Gloeobacter violaceus PCC 7421: one gene and its partner. The protein of the gene in region 2 interacts with the protein of the main gene of each other region in a pairwise test. Links are inferred from orthologs where the notes say so. Each region holds a gene or a part of one and is shown on either strand. Other genes may lie near its edges. The genes, in order: GLL_RS20270 and GLL_RS16075.

Region 1 (7,333 bases), 810 kb from region 2 along the record:
CTGAGATTTTTGGGGCAACTTGTCTGGCGCCAGGGAATTCGCCGGGCCGAGACCCGGGGTTTGTTCTGGCGGCAATTGATCGACATGGTTCTGCGCAAGCCCCGCCTGGTGTTCGAGTACATGGGCCAGTGCGCCGCCGCCGAGCATTTCTTCGAGTACCGGCAAGAAGCCCGCAGCCATATCATCGCCGAGTTGGGTTTCGATCCGCTCGACTCAACATCGCAAGGAAAAGCGGTCGAGATCAAAGCCAAATCCGGCACTCCCACTACCGGATGAGCTTGCTGACCTCGGACCGCAATCGCTTCTCCAACTAACGGGCTAGCTTGTCCGGTCGCAGGTTCAGCAGCTCCTGGGGAGAAGCCAGCAGATCGATCCCTACATAGAAGATTTTTCCTTCCGGGTTCAGGGCAAACCGCCAGGCAATATTCATCGCAACGTTGACGCCAAACCAGGGAGTCTGAACTTTGCCCGTAATCTTCAACTGCTTGGACCCATCGCCCAAGACCTGACTGATGCCCTGCTGCGGCATCAGGGTCAGGCCCTTGGCCTCTTCGCGCATGTAGGCAGCGATTGCCTGATGGCCGACTATCGGTTCTCTGAACGGCGGCTGCAGGGCGCCGTCGGGAGCAAACAGAGCAACGGCGGCATCGAAGTTATCGGTATTCATCGCCTCAAAGTAAGCCAACACCACCGGTTCTTTGATGCCTTCAATGTGGGGCTTGGCAGCGGCGACCGGCTCGGTGCGGATGAAATCGAATTCGACCGGTTCTGCAGCAACCTTGGCGATGGAAGGATCGTACCCCATGTTCACCACGATGTCGCGCAGGATCTGAATTTGCTGGCCGCCATCCAACTGTTTGAGGGTCTCGAACAGCTCCTGTCCTTGGGAAGACAACTCGTAACCGTACTGAATAGGGGCGACCAGACCGTCTGCCATCCACCGGGCCAGCTGATACCAGAAACCAAGCTTGGTGTTGGCGCTGTAGGAGCTATAAGAACGGCTGATAGGGGAGTCGGCCCGTCTGACAAGATCGAACATCACCTGCGTCTGCTCGGGACCACTCATCCGCTGGATGCGATCGAGCAAATCTTCGATCAAGAACATACTTGAGGCGCTGAGGGCGGCGGGTGTAATAGATTGACCCGTCTCTGTGTAGGCGTACCACAGTAAGGCCAGCTGGTCCTCCGTACTCAGTTGATTGAACTGGTCGAGGATGGCTGGAATCGGACTGGGGGAACTGTTCCCCGAGAACATTGCCTGTGCTGACTCGATGGTGAGTACCATGATCAAAATCTCCAAAGTTGCTGATGAATAAATTCTGCCAACTAAATGAGAAGCCTAGCCTAGCTTAGAATGACACGACCTAACAGTCGGCTCCCAGTGGCAAACAGTTACTTTAAGTCGCAATGGTCTCTTCGCAGGCTCCTTGGTAGGTAAGGTTGGCCAGCTGCTCAATGAAGTCTGGTGAATTTTAGAGAGACGAGGAGGTTGAGCAGTTCTATGGGACCAAGCGTCAACCGTCAGAGGCACTCGGGAGCAGGTCGGGTACCCGCATAGACATCGGCTCGTTCGTAGCCGATTCCCAGGAAAAGTCGTCAGGTATGGCGAACCTCTCACACGGCCTACTGTACTGCCATCGCTTCAGTTATGTGAATTTATTTAATGAATCCATATAATAATCAATCTTCCGCGGATAGGTCAGGGGGCTACGGCCTGATGATGGGATGCACGAGCTCACCCCCGATATAGCATCCGGCATTCACATCTCCTGCGTTTCAGGGTCCTCGGCTATCAAGAATAGTCTGTCGAAACTCAAATCGCTGCTCGCTTATCCGCCGACAATCCGGGTGGTGTGCGCCGAGAAGCCCTTGCACTGGAGGGCTTGAATGAGCGAGCTGTCGTTGCTGACACGAAATTGGGGACCGAAGCGCACGAGTTTGTGGCGTTGGTCGGTCTTCACCGAAGCGATCACCGCAATGTGAGCAGTTTCGTTCTGGTGCGCCTGCAGCACATCGCGGATCTGGTGCCAGGTCTGTAAATCGGCGCGCGCTTCGAGGTCAATGACCACCATGCGCACTTCTTCGACGGGTTCGGCGTCTTGAATGATCAGTTGCGGCCGGTCGTCGCGCATATCTATCTTTGCCCAGAGCATCAAGCGCGCGTCGGGAATAAAATAGCCGCCCACCCGCTCGTAGGTTTTCGGAAAGACCACGGCCTCCGTTGAGCCGGTCAGATCCTCGATCTGCACGATCGCCATCCGGTCGCCTTTTTTGGTGACGACGTTTTTGACCTCGCGCACCAGGGCGATGGCGCTCACGGTGCTCTCAGCCCGGCAATCGGCCAGATCCGCGAGGTTGACCGGGGCGAGCAGCCGGGCACTTTCGCGCACCGCCTTGAGCGGATGATCGGAAATATAAAAGCCCAACAGCTCCCGTTCGAATTTGAGTTTGTCCGCGGGCGGCAGATCCGGTGTCGGCGGAGCACTGGGAGCGCTTTGATAACCGGTTGGGTTGCGATCCCCGCCACCTGAGAGTGCATCAAAAAGATTGAACTGTCCGAGGGCACGGTCGCGGGCACGGTCCTGCGCCCAATCGACCACCTTTTCCATGTCGGCAATCAACTGTCCCCGATTGGACGAAAACGCATCGAACGCCCCGGCTTTGATCAGCGATTCGAGGGCGCGCTTGTTGATTACCCGCATGTCCACCCGATCGCAAAGATTCGCGAGGTTCTTGAACGGACCCTGACTGTCGCGAGCGTCGAGCAACGCCTGGATCGCTCCTTCACCGACGTTTTTGACCGCTCCCAATCCAAACAGAATGCTCTTCTCTTGGGGCGTAAAATCGAAACCCGAACGATTGATATCCGGCGGTTCAATTTCAATACCCATGCCCATGCAGCTTGCGATATATTTTTGTACCTTGTCCTGATCGCCTTTGACCGAACTGAGCAGCGCAGCCATGTACTCGACCGGGTAGTGCGCTTTTAAATACGCCGTTTGGAAAGTAACATAACCGTAAGCTGCAGAATGAGATTTATTGAAACAGTACTCCGCGAACACAACCATCTGCTCAAACAACTCATCTGCTACTCGGCTGGGCACGCCGTTCTTGGCAGATCCATCCACGAATATGGAACGATGCTTCTCCATCTCTTCGCGCTTTTTCTTGCCCATTGCTCTTCGAAGAAGGTCGGCTTGACCGAGGGTATAACCACCTAATTCTTGGGCAACTTTCATGATCTGTTCTTGATAGCATAGAACACCATAAGTCTCTTTCAGTATCGGTTCCAGCAGTGGATGCAAATATTCTATTTTTTTGCGGCCATGTTTTCGGTTGATAAATTCTGGGATAAGCCCGGCGTCCAGTGGACCAGGACGATAAAGAGCAAGAATTGAAGAAATATCCTCAATATTTGAAGGGCGCAGATCGCGCACAACTGCCTTCATTCCTGAGGATTCAAGTTGAAAAATACCCTCCAGATCTGCCTTACCCAGTAGTGCATAGGTTCCGGAGTCTTCCAGCGGCAGATTGTCCAGGTCGATGCGGACCCCCCGGTAACGCTCAATCAACTCCTGGGCGCGATGGATCATCGTCAGGTTTCTAAGCCCCAGAAAGTCCATCTTGAGTAGGCCCAGATCGGCGATGTCCTCCATGTAGTACTGGGTGATCACCTGGCCGTCGTTGTTGCGCTGCAGAGGCACCAACTCGTCAAGGGGCACACTCGAAATCACCACCCCGGCGGCGTGTACGCCGAAGGTTTTGTTGGTGCCCTCGATGCGCATGGCGAGTTCCACCCATTTTCTGACCCGCTCGTCGCCCTCGTAGGACTGCTTGAACTCGGGGGCAGGGGTTTCCTCGGAGATCATCTTCTTGAGCGGGACGGGTTTGCCGCGCACGACCGGGATGAGCTTGGCAAGCTTGTCTGCCTCACTATAGGAAATGTCGAGCACTCTGGCGACATCCTTGAGCACCGCTTTGGAGGTGAGGCGGTTGAAGGTGATGATCTGCGCCACGTACTGCTCGCCGTACTTCTCGGTGACGTAGCGAATCAGTTCGTCGCGCCGCTCGATGCAAAAGTCGGTGTCGATGTCGGGCATCGACTTGCGCTCCGGGTTGAGGAAGCGCTCAAAAAGCAGGTTGTAGCGCACCGGGTCGATGTTGGTGATGCGAAGCGCATAAGCCACCAGGGATCCGGCCGCGCTGCCCCTACCCGGACCCACGGCGATGCCGTGGTCGCGGGCGTACTTGATGTAGTCCCAGACCACCAGAAAGTAGGTGGCAAAACCCATCTGCTCGATGATCCCCAGTTCGTACTTGAGCCGTTCGCGGTAGTCCGGGGCAATTTCGCTGCCGAAGCGCTCGCGCATGCCCTCCCAGGTCACCTGCTCCAGGTAGCTCTCGGCGGTGTGGCCATGGGGGATCGGAAAGCGCGGCAGGCGCGAATCTCCCAATAGTTCGCGGTCATACTTTTCGACTTTTTCGGCGATCTCCAGAGTGGTGGTGAGCGCCTGGGCGATCACCTCGTCGCTCAGGTGGTCGCGAAACATACCCGCCATCTGCTCGGCACTTTTGAGAAACTCGGTGCCGGTGTAGCGCATGCGGTTCTCTTCGACCACCAGCTTGCCCGTCTGGATGCACAACAGCGCGTCGTGGGCGTCGACATCCTCGCAGGAGGTAAAGTGCGAGTCGTTGGTGGCGATTACCTTGATGCCCAGCTCGCGCCCAAGGTGGACGACGGCGACGTTGACGACGCGGTCCTCGCGCTGGCCGTGATCCTGAATCTCCAGATAAAAATCGTCGCCAAAAAGGTCTTTATACCACTGGGTGGTACGGCGGGCCTGCTCGAACTGGCCGGCCAGGATGAGCTGCGGGATTTCGCCCCCCAGACAGGCGGAGGTGCAGATAATCCCCTCGTGGTACTGAACGAGCATCTCCTTGTTCATGCAGGGCCGGGAGAAGATCCCTTTGCCCTGCACTCCGTCCAGATGCGAGATCGTCACCAGCTTGACGAGGTTCTTGTAGCCGGTGAGGTTCTTGGCCAGCAGAATCTGGTGGTAGCGCCGGTAGCGGCGGCTCTTGTCGCGGATGTCGCCGTTAATCACGTACCCTTCGGTGCCCACGATCGGCTTGAGCCCGGCGGCGCGGCATTTTTTGATTAGCTCGATGGCCCCGTACATTACCCCGTGATCGGTGATCGCGATGGCCGGCATCTCCAGGCCCTTCGCCCGCTCGATGAGGTCCGGCACCTGGCTGGCACCATCCAGCAAACTGTAGTCGCTATGGGTGTGGAGATTGACGTACTGCATGGCAAGACACTATGGGCACAGGTCATTATCCTACAGGGGCACTAAATCTGGATCAATCGGCAAGTGGCCCGGGGCCGTTATGAACATGTGTTTACAATCGATTGTAGTGCAGCCGGTTCCACCTGACGAGGGAGACCGGTAGGCTCTGCAAATTACTACCATGGTGTAGTGCGCTTTATCGCACCGATGCCGAGTTCTCCCCACACCCTCACTCACCATGAAAAAACTGCTCTTGCTTGGCATACTGGCCCTGGGAATCGTTGCCGCCCCCGCCCAGGCGCAGTACTACCCCTCCGACTACGGCCCGGGATACCAGTACAACCAGGGTTATTCCAACGGCAACGACAGCCGCTACACCCAGGGATACAACGACGGCTACCGCTGCGGGCGCTACGAAGATTGCGCAGGTGCCCGACCCAGCCAGTACTCGCGCTCCGGCTACTCCTCTTCCGGTTACAACACTTACGGCCGCTCCGGCTACAGCAACTACGGCCGTCCCCAGAGTCTCGAAGGCGTGTTGATTCAGCAGGGGCTCAATATGCTGTTGCGCTCTGTGCGCTAATTTTGCCCTTCATGCCAATCGATTTATCATAGGAGATTGGTGTCGCCGGGGTAAACACTGCCTACACAGTCAAAAATGCCAACCCGGACGTCAAAGCCAAGCAGCTCGCAGGCATGCTTGACAAACCGGGATCGCTCAAAACGCCAAGGTTCGCGCCGCCTTTGAACAGTTGCGCCGGGAGCTGCATATCGAATGACAGGTGTTGGCAAATCGCGGATTTTCAAGAAATAAAGATTTCAATGCCCGAGGCCAGCGGGTGTGCAGCCAGCTCCTTGTGATTATGCTTGTAGAGCATAATTACAATCGCTACGGTTATTGTATCTGTATCCTCATTGACGCGTTTGCTTCTCAAACAGGACTTGTGCCGCTCGTAAAGTTTTAAATATGGAAATCTCGCATCTGTACCAACTCGCCCAGCGCCTTTTGTCATCTGCGCCACCGGGGCAAGGTCACTCCGAACCGCAGTTGCTGGTTGGCGGGCTGCCCGAGGAGTTCCCAAGTCAAATTTCTATGCCTGAAAGCACGCGCCTCCTTGGCAGTCTGGTTCAAGAGTCCGGTCGGTTCCAGGTCGTTCTCGAAACGGAGCTTTCCCCAGACAGCATCCTCGACTACTACAGGAGGGCTGTTGGTGCAGTCGGTGGACGCGAATTAAAAATGGCAGTACCTCTAATGAGTGGAACGGCATCTGTCGGCTCGACGGGCACTGCGAGGTTCCGCTTGCCCGTTGGAAATCGATTGTTGGTGGTGGTTGCCTCTTTAGTTGGGGAACGCTTGACGGACGTGCGGTTGCACTTGCTCGGCGGGCAAGATGATGAGCGCAGCGGGAGTGGGACTTTCAATGTTGTGGATGCACCAACTGTGGGAGGGCAATCCACCGTCTGGTCGACGATTGGCCTACCGTTTTTGGAGCCGCCTGCTGGAGTCGAAGAGTTTTCCACGTTTCACGGTCTTGATTCGATGGGTCGGTTCCTGACTCTGACGTTGTCGATACATCTAGCTGCACAGGCACTGGCAAGTCATTTTGGAGAGCAACTCACACGCGCAGGTTGGCGGCAAAGTTCTCGAGGCGCGAACGGTCAATCCGCCTGGAGCACCTGGGAGGTAGCGGATGGAGCGAACCAAGTCCGCGGTTATCTTTGCATTCAAGAGTGGCCGGGAACGGCTGCGCGGCGCTTAGTTTACCTTCGAATCGAACGCTGATGAACCCCAGCCGCCCGAACCGGTCGAAATTCTAAGGCACAGACGACGCAGCAGCGGAGACTAAGTAGGCGCCCTTAAAAACACCGAGCCACTGCCGCTAAAACCCAGAGGACAGACCGCTGTCTCGCTGAACCTTCGCTCTAGTCGAGGGCACTTACTTCGTCAAGGATGGTTCAAGGGGTGACAGAGTATGGGCAAAGGCTCGCCTGAAGGGCATTTGAGCTTCTGGCACCCGCATGGCTGAGTGCCGTTTTCGACCCTC
Region 2 (6,325 bases):
GTTTGCGCTTTTACGATGTCGAAGAACTCGCGGGGATCATTGTCCGCAACGCTGCCTTACTGAACATTTCGATCGATGAGCCTGGAGCAGCTGAGATCGCCCGCCGCGCCCGGGGCACCCCGCGCATCGCCAACCGGCTGCTCAAGCGCGTGCGCGACTACGCCCAGGTCGAAGGGGACGGGCGGATCACCGAGCCGGTCGCCTGTGCGGCGCTGGAATTATTCGAAGTGGACCCGCGCGGGCTCGACTGGACCGATCGCCGCCTGCTTGCCACCCTCATCGAGCACTACAACGGCGGCCCGGTGGGCGTCGAGTCCCTTGCCGCCGCCACCGGCGAAGACACCCAGACCATCGAAGAGGTCTACGAGCCCTATCTGATGCAAATCGGCTACCTGCTGCGCACCGCCCGCGGCCGGATGGCCTCCCCCGCCGCCTACCGCCACTTGGGCTATGCGCCGCCCCAGCGCTTCGAGCAGGTCAGTCTGCTGGACAGCATTGACTCCGCGCACGGGCGCAACTGACCGGTCAAAATAGAAAGACCCTGAAGATCCCGGCGATGATCGATCCCAGCGAGGCCAAAGCCATTATTGAGAAGTACTTCGCCGAGGTCACAGGCGAACAGTTCGAGCATGATCTTCGTCAATGGTGCCCAGAAGTGTTCGATGAGCGCTACTTTACCTCAAAATCGACCTTCGCATCCATCATGTTCGAATCATTGCAAAGACAAACAAGGGGAGCCAGCCTAATGACTCAATCGGCACCGCCACCCTCGCCAAAAGACCACTTACCCACCATGTACGACCTACCGAGCGAAGCGCTGGAGGAGCCAGGCTTGCCTGACGAATTTCATATTCTCCAACCGCAACTGCTCTCGGCGACCTTTCGGCCGACGGCCTGCCCACAGGAAGAAATTTTCACCGCCGGCGATCTGAATTTCTACTACGACCTGCGCCACCTGCTCTGGTACAAACGCCCGGACTGGTTTGCGGTGATCGGTGTGCCCAGCCTTTACGAAGAGCGGGAACTGCGGCGCAGCTACGTGTTATGGCAAGAAGGGATAGCCCCAACGGTTGTCATTGAGTTTCTTTCACCAAGTACAGAAGCGGAGGATCTTGGCCGGTCGAGCTGCGGGGCGGACGAACCGCCGACCAAGTGGCAGGTCTACGAGCGCATCCTGCGGGTGCCCTACTACATCGTCTTTGACGGGGATGTCGGTCGAATGCGGCTATTTCAACTGCTTGGCATCCGTTATCAGGAGGTGACGCTCGCTGAGCCCCGCTTCTGGTTTGAGGAGTTGGGGATTGGGATTGGTCTGTGGCGGGGCTTCTGGCTCAAGCTCGAACGGCCTTGGTTGCGCTGGTTTGACGAGCGGGGCCAATGGATCGCGACTCCCGAGGAGGAGCAGCGGCATCGAGCCGAGCAGGCCGAGCAAGAGGCCGAGCAGTTGCGCGAGGAGATGGAGCGGCTGAAGGTGCAATTGCGCTCGCTCGGTCTGCAGCCGGACCGCGGACCGGCTGCCTAAAGGACTCGTTTCGAGTCGGCAGCGTATCCTGGCGCATACAAAACTTACATTTTTTGCCCGCGTTCATCGGTGCCCCCTCCTCCAGGCCATGGCATTCCCCCGATAGATCACCCCCCGCGCCAGGCCGGAAAAATGTTCTCCCGACGCTGCAATAGTGGCATGACAAGGCTTGCAAGCGCTGTGGGCCGACGGGGAACCGCAGGGGGGTGGTCCGCTGCCACTGAATAGAATGTATAATTCACTACAGCACAGAAGACCGTTTTAACAGGTTCGACGGGTTCGAGGTATATGGCACAGGCTGTCCGATTCTCTATTGACTACATCCGCGGCGAAGTGCGCCACCGGCTCGAGGCTGGCAAGGTGCTGCGTTCCCAGCCGGTCTCGGCGCTCGGCGCTTTTTATGCGCCCGCCGAATGGCAGGCGATGTGCGAGGAGCTGGAATTGCTCGATGTACGGCTTTGCGATCCCCTGGCCGAGTTGCTGGGCCGCGAGGAATGGGCCAACGACTAGAATGCCTACAGTCGAGATTGGGCATTATTCGTGGTTCCACCTGTCAAGCATCGTCTGTCGGAGCGCGCCCTCGCGGTTGTTCCCTCGCTGATTCGCGACGCCTCGCGCTACTGCGACGAACTCGGGGCGCTGAATTTGGCCCAGGGATTGCCGGATTTTGCGGCTCCCGCCTTTTTGAAGGAGGCGGCCCAGCGGGCGATCGCCGCCGACCGCAACCAGTACTGTGACCCATGGGGACTGGCGCAGTTGCGCGAGGCCATCGCCGCCAAGTGCACCAGGGACAACGCTCTGGCAGTCGATCCGGCCACGCAGGTGACGGTCTGTTGCGGAGCGACCGAGGGGATCAATCTGGCGCTGATGGCATTGCTCGACCCGGGCGACGAAGTCGTGGTCTTCTCGCCTTTTTACGAGAACTACCGGCCGAATCTGGCCACAGTCGAGGCAAAGCCCCGCTACGTGCCGCTCAGTGCCCCGGACTGGCGTGTCGATGAGGCGGTGCTCGAACGGGCCTTTGCCGGTACCGCGCCCCGGGCAGTGATTGTCAACAACCCCGCCAATCCGACCGGCAAAGTCTGGTCGCGTCAGGAACTGGAACTGGTGGCCCGCTACTGCGAGCGCCATGACGCCTACGCGATCACCGACGAGATTTACGAGTACATCCTCTACGACGGGGCGGAGCATATCTCGCTGGCCTCGCTCGCGGGGATGGCCGAGCGCACGGTGACAGTCAGCGGGCTGTCGAAGACTTTTTGTGTGACCGGCTGGCGACTGGGTTATGTGATCGCCTCAGAACCCCTGACCGCCGCCATCCGCAGGCTGCACGACTTTTTGACCATCTGCGCTCCGGCACCGATGCAGCATGCCGCAGTCGCTGCCCTCGAAGCGCCTGCCGACTACTACGCCGATTTGCGCCGCCTCTACCAGGCCAAGCGCGACCGGTTGGTGACGGCGCTGTACCGCAGCGGGTTTGAGCCGGTACGACCGGCTGGGGCTTATTATGTCTGGACCGATGCCGGGGTGCTCGGGGCCAAAAACGCCCTGGCGGCGGCCGGACGCCTCGCCGTCGAAGCGGGGATCGCGGCGGTGCCCGGGGATTGTTTTTTGCCGCCGGGTCATCCCAACTGCAATTTGCGCTTTTGCTATGCCAAGAGCGACGAGACCCTGGCCGCCGCCGTCGAACGGCTCGATCGCTGGAGCGGCCATGGCTGAGCGGCGGGTGCGCTATACCAAGTCCAACCTGCCCAGCAAGATCTGTGCGGTCTGCGGTTTGCCTTTTGAATGGCGGCGCAAGTGGGCCGACTGTTGGGACGAGGTGAAGTACTGCTCCGAACGCTGTCGCCGCGGCCGAGCGCACTAGGGCGGCGCTTCGGGGGTGGGCAGCCACCGCCTATGATGGAATAGATCCGCTCGATTACATCGAAACGCTATGGAATATCGGGACTACTACGAGATACTGGGTGTTCCTAAGTCTGCCGATGAGCAGCAGATCAAAAGCACCTACCGCAAACTGGCTCGGCAGTTCCATCCCGACCTCAATCCGGGCGACAAGCAGGCGGAAGAAAAATTCAAGACGATCTCCGAAGCCTACGAGGTGCTCTCCGACCCGAGCAAGCGCAGCCGCTACGATCAATACGGTCGCTACTGGCAACAGGCGGGCCGCTCCGGCGGCACCCCGGCGGGTGGTGCCGCCCCGGCCGGGGCAGGCGTGGGGGGCTTCGAGGGATTCGACTTTGACTTTAGCCGCTTCGGCAGCTTCGACGAATTTATCGACTCGCTGATGGGCAATCTGCGCGGGAGCGGCGGCGAGCGCGCGGCTCGGGCGAACGTGCGCACCACCCAGCGCCCGGGCCGCAGCGAAGACGTCGAGATGTCCCTCGAACTGACGCTCGAAGAAGCGCTGAACGGCACCAAAAAGCGCGTGCGCACCGCCACGGGCAAAGTGGTCGAGGTCAACATCCCCGCCGGGGTCCACGAAGGCACCAAGGTGCGGGTGGCGGGCGAGGGCAGCGGCCGGGGCGATTTGTTTCTGGTCGTCAAGCTCAAGACCCACCCGTTTTTTGCGGTCGATGGCGACGATTTGCTCTGTGAAGTGCCCCTGACCCCCGCCGAGGCGGCCCTCGGCACCAAAGTCGAAGTGCCGACCCTCACCGGCCGCGTGCGGGTGACGATCCCGGCCGGCACCTCCACCGGCCGCACACTGCGCCTCGCGGGCCGCGGTCTGCCGCGCCGGGGGGGCGGCCGGGGCGACCAGTTGGTCAAAATCCGCATCGAGGTGCCGACGGCACTGTCCTCGGAGGAGCGCGACCTGTACGAGAAGCTCTCCCGCACCGAGTCCTTTCGTCCCCGCGCCCGCTTCGACAGCCAGTAAGCCATGCCTCCCAAGCTCTCCTCGCCCCCGGATCCCCGCTCGCCCGTCTACCGCGCCCTGCGCGACAAGATCAACTTTGCCCTGCACGTGGGCATCTTTGCCGCCGTCAACTCGGGGGTGGCGTTTTTCGCGCGCTTTTACAGTGCCGAGTGGCCCTGGCAGGGGTGGCTCCTGGGATTTTGGGCGCTCGCCCTGGTGGCCCACGGCATCTACGTCTTCGGAATTGCCCGCTACAGCGAGACTTGAAGATTGCCGCCTTAGAATGGGTCTTGGTTAACGAGGCTTCGCAACACCCATGACCCGCATCCTTGCTCTCAATCCCGGCGGCATCGGGGACCAGGTGCTCTTTTTTCCCACCCTGCGGGGACTGCGCGAGCGCTTCGCCCAGTCGCGCATCGAGGTTGTCGTCGAACCCCGTTCGCAGGGCGCCTACCGGGTATGCCCGAGTGTCAACGAAACGCTGACCTTCGACTTTAAGGGCGACCCGAGTCTGGCGGACTGGATGAATCTGATTGGCATCCTGCGCGACCGGCGCTACGACGCCGTGCTCTCGGTGGGCAGCTCCAGCCTCGTCGCTCTGCTGTTGTGGATGACCGGCATCCCGAAGCGGGTAGGCTACAGCGCCTGGATCACCGAACGGTTTTTGACCGACTCGGTGCCGCTGAACCGCGATCAGTACGCAGCGCAGATGTACCACGACCTGCTGCAGGGTTTTGGCATCCAGCGCGCCTTCACCCCGCCCCAGGCTGCGGTCTACTCCGAGGACGAGCGCTGGGCCACCCAGGCCCTTGCCTCGCTGGGCGGGCGCAAGCCCCTGTTGCTGCACCCGGGGGCCAGCAAGCTCGCCGAACTGAAGGGCATCCGCAAGCTCTACCCCGCCGCCCAATGGGCGCAGGTGGTGCAGAAACTGCTCGTCAAAGAAGCGGACCTGCCGTTTTTCGTCGTCCAGGGGCCGGAGGACAGCGAACTGGTGACGGCCATCAAGGGGGAACTGGCGGATCAGGCCCGCTTTGTCCAGCCCCCGGACGTGGGGAAGCTCACCGCCCTCATCGAGCGCTCGCGCCTGCTGTTGTGCGTCGACTCGGCACCGATGCACCTGGCGGTGGCCACCGGCACTCCCCTGGTCGCTCTGTTTGGCCCTACCCTGCCCACCAAGCTGCTGCCGGAGGAGCCTAAGTACGTCGCCCTCGTTTCACCCGAGCGCGACAAAGTCGAGCGCATCCCGGTCGAGACGGTTGCCGCCGCGGCCATCAAGCTCTTGGCCAAAACGCCGGTCGCCTGAAAGCCAATTGGGAGTGGACAATGGAGCTAAGCGGGCTCGAACCGCTGACCTCCGCAATGCCATTGCGGCGCTCTACCAGCTGAGCTATAGCCCCAGACGTGCATTTTCCATATTTACACAGACGCCAATGGGCCGTCAACGTCCAACTCCCACCCGCTTCTGCCCGATGATCACCATTGCACCCGCCGACTACCGGGCCAACGTGCTCTGCACCCTGCAGATGACCCCGACCATCTGGTCGATTTATCTGGCGCTCGAAGGAGAAACGTCCTTTCGGTTCTTGCCCGGTCAGGCGGTCTGGCCGCGCTTCGAGCGCGAGGGCCGCATCTTCACCAAGATTTATTCGATTGCCTCCAGTCCCGCGCTGGTGCCGGAGATTGAACTGTGCATCTCCCGGGTGGGCTGGGCCTCCAATTTTATGTGTCGGCTCAAACCCGGCGATACGATCGAGTTGCGCGGTCCCTACGGCATGATGACCCTCGAATCGGTGCCCGAGCGCGATGTGGTCTACGTCGCCGAGGGCTCGGGGATCGCACCCATCAAATCCCATATCGAGTGGCTGTTTGCGCAGGAAAACCCGCCCAACGTCTGGCTTTTTTATGGCGGCAACGACCCGGGGGAGATTGCCTACCATGCGCTCTGG

What was found.
Region 1: the proteins of GLL_RS16075 (region 2) and GLL_RS20270 interact in binary tests that used the Escherichia coli proteins (3 or more experiments, as listed by UniProt). The link is inferred for Gloeobacter violaceus PCC 7421 from one-to-one orthologs.

Annotation. Positions count from the first base shown.
Region 1 is NC_005125.1:4,125,854-4,133,186, reverse strand. What follows is about bases 1,630-5,619. They hold GLL_RS20270 (DNA polymerase III subunit alpha), read right to left. Parts: upstream 5,310-5,619; coding sequence 1,830-5,309; downstream 1,630-1,829. Other genes in these bases: GLL_RS20265 (hypothetical protein), read left to right, coding at 5,527-5,619. In the rest of the region: GLL_RS20280 (B12-binding domain-containing radical SAM protein), read left to right, coding at 1-276; GLL_RS20275 (orange carotenoid protein N-terminal domain-containing protein), read right to left, coding at 311-1,285; more of GLL_RS20265, read left to right, coding at 5,620-5,871; GLL_RS20260 (hypothetical protein), read left to right, coding at 6,256-7,071. UniProt on the Escherichia coli protein: DNA polymerase III is a complex, multichain enzyme responsible for most of the replicative synthesis in bacteria. This DNA polymerase also exhibits 3' to 5' exonuclease activity. The alpha chain is the DNA polymerase catalytic subunit.
Region 2 is NC_005125.1:3,314,582-3,320,906, reverse strand. The notes cover bases 1,170-4,151. They hold GLL_RS16075 (pyridoxal phosphate-dependent aminotransferase), read left to right. Parts: upstream 1,170-2,062; coding sequence 2,063-3,241; downstream 3,242-4,151. Other genes in these bases: GLL_RS16065 (DnaJ C-terminal domain-containing protein), read left to right, coding at 3,459-4,151; GLL_RS16070 (DUF2256 domain-containing protein), read left to right, coding at 3,234-3,389; GLL_RS16080 (DUF4327 family protein), read left to right, coding at 1,811-2,032; GLL_RS16085 (Uma2 family endonuclease), read left to right, coding at 1,170-1,522. In the rest of the region: Holliday junction branch migration DNA helicase RuvB, read left to right, coding at 1-521; more of GLL_RS16085, read left to right, coding at 746-1,169; more of GLL_RS16065, read left to right, coding at 4,152-4,400; GLL_RS16060 (2TM domain-containing protein), read left to right, coding at 4,404-4,646; GLL_RS16055 (glycosyltransferase family 9 protein), read left to right, coding at 4,696-5,682; GLL_RS16045 (ferredoxin--NADP reductase), read left to right, coding at 5,849-6,325. UniProt on the Escherichia coli protein: Shows aminotransferase activity with methionine and histidine as substrates, and to a lesser extent also with phenylalanine.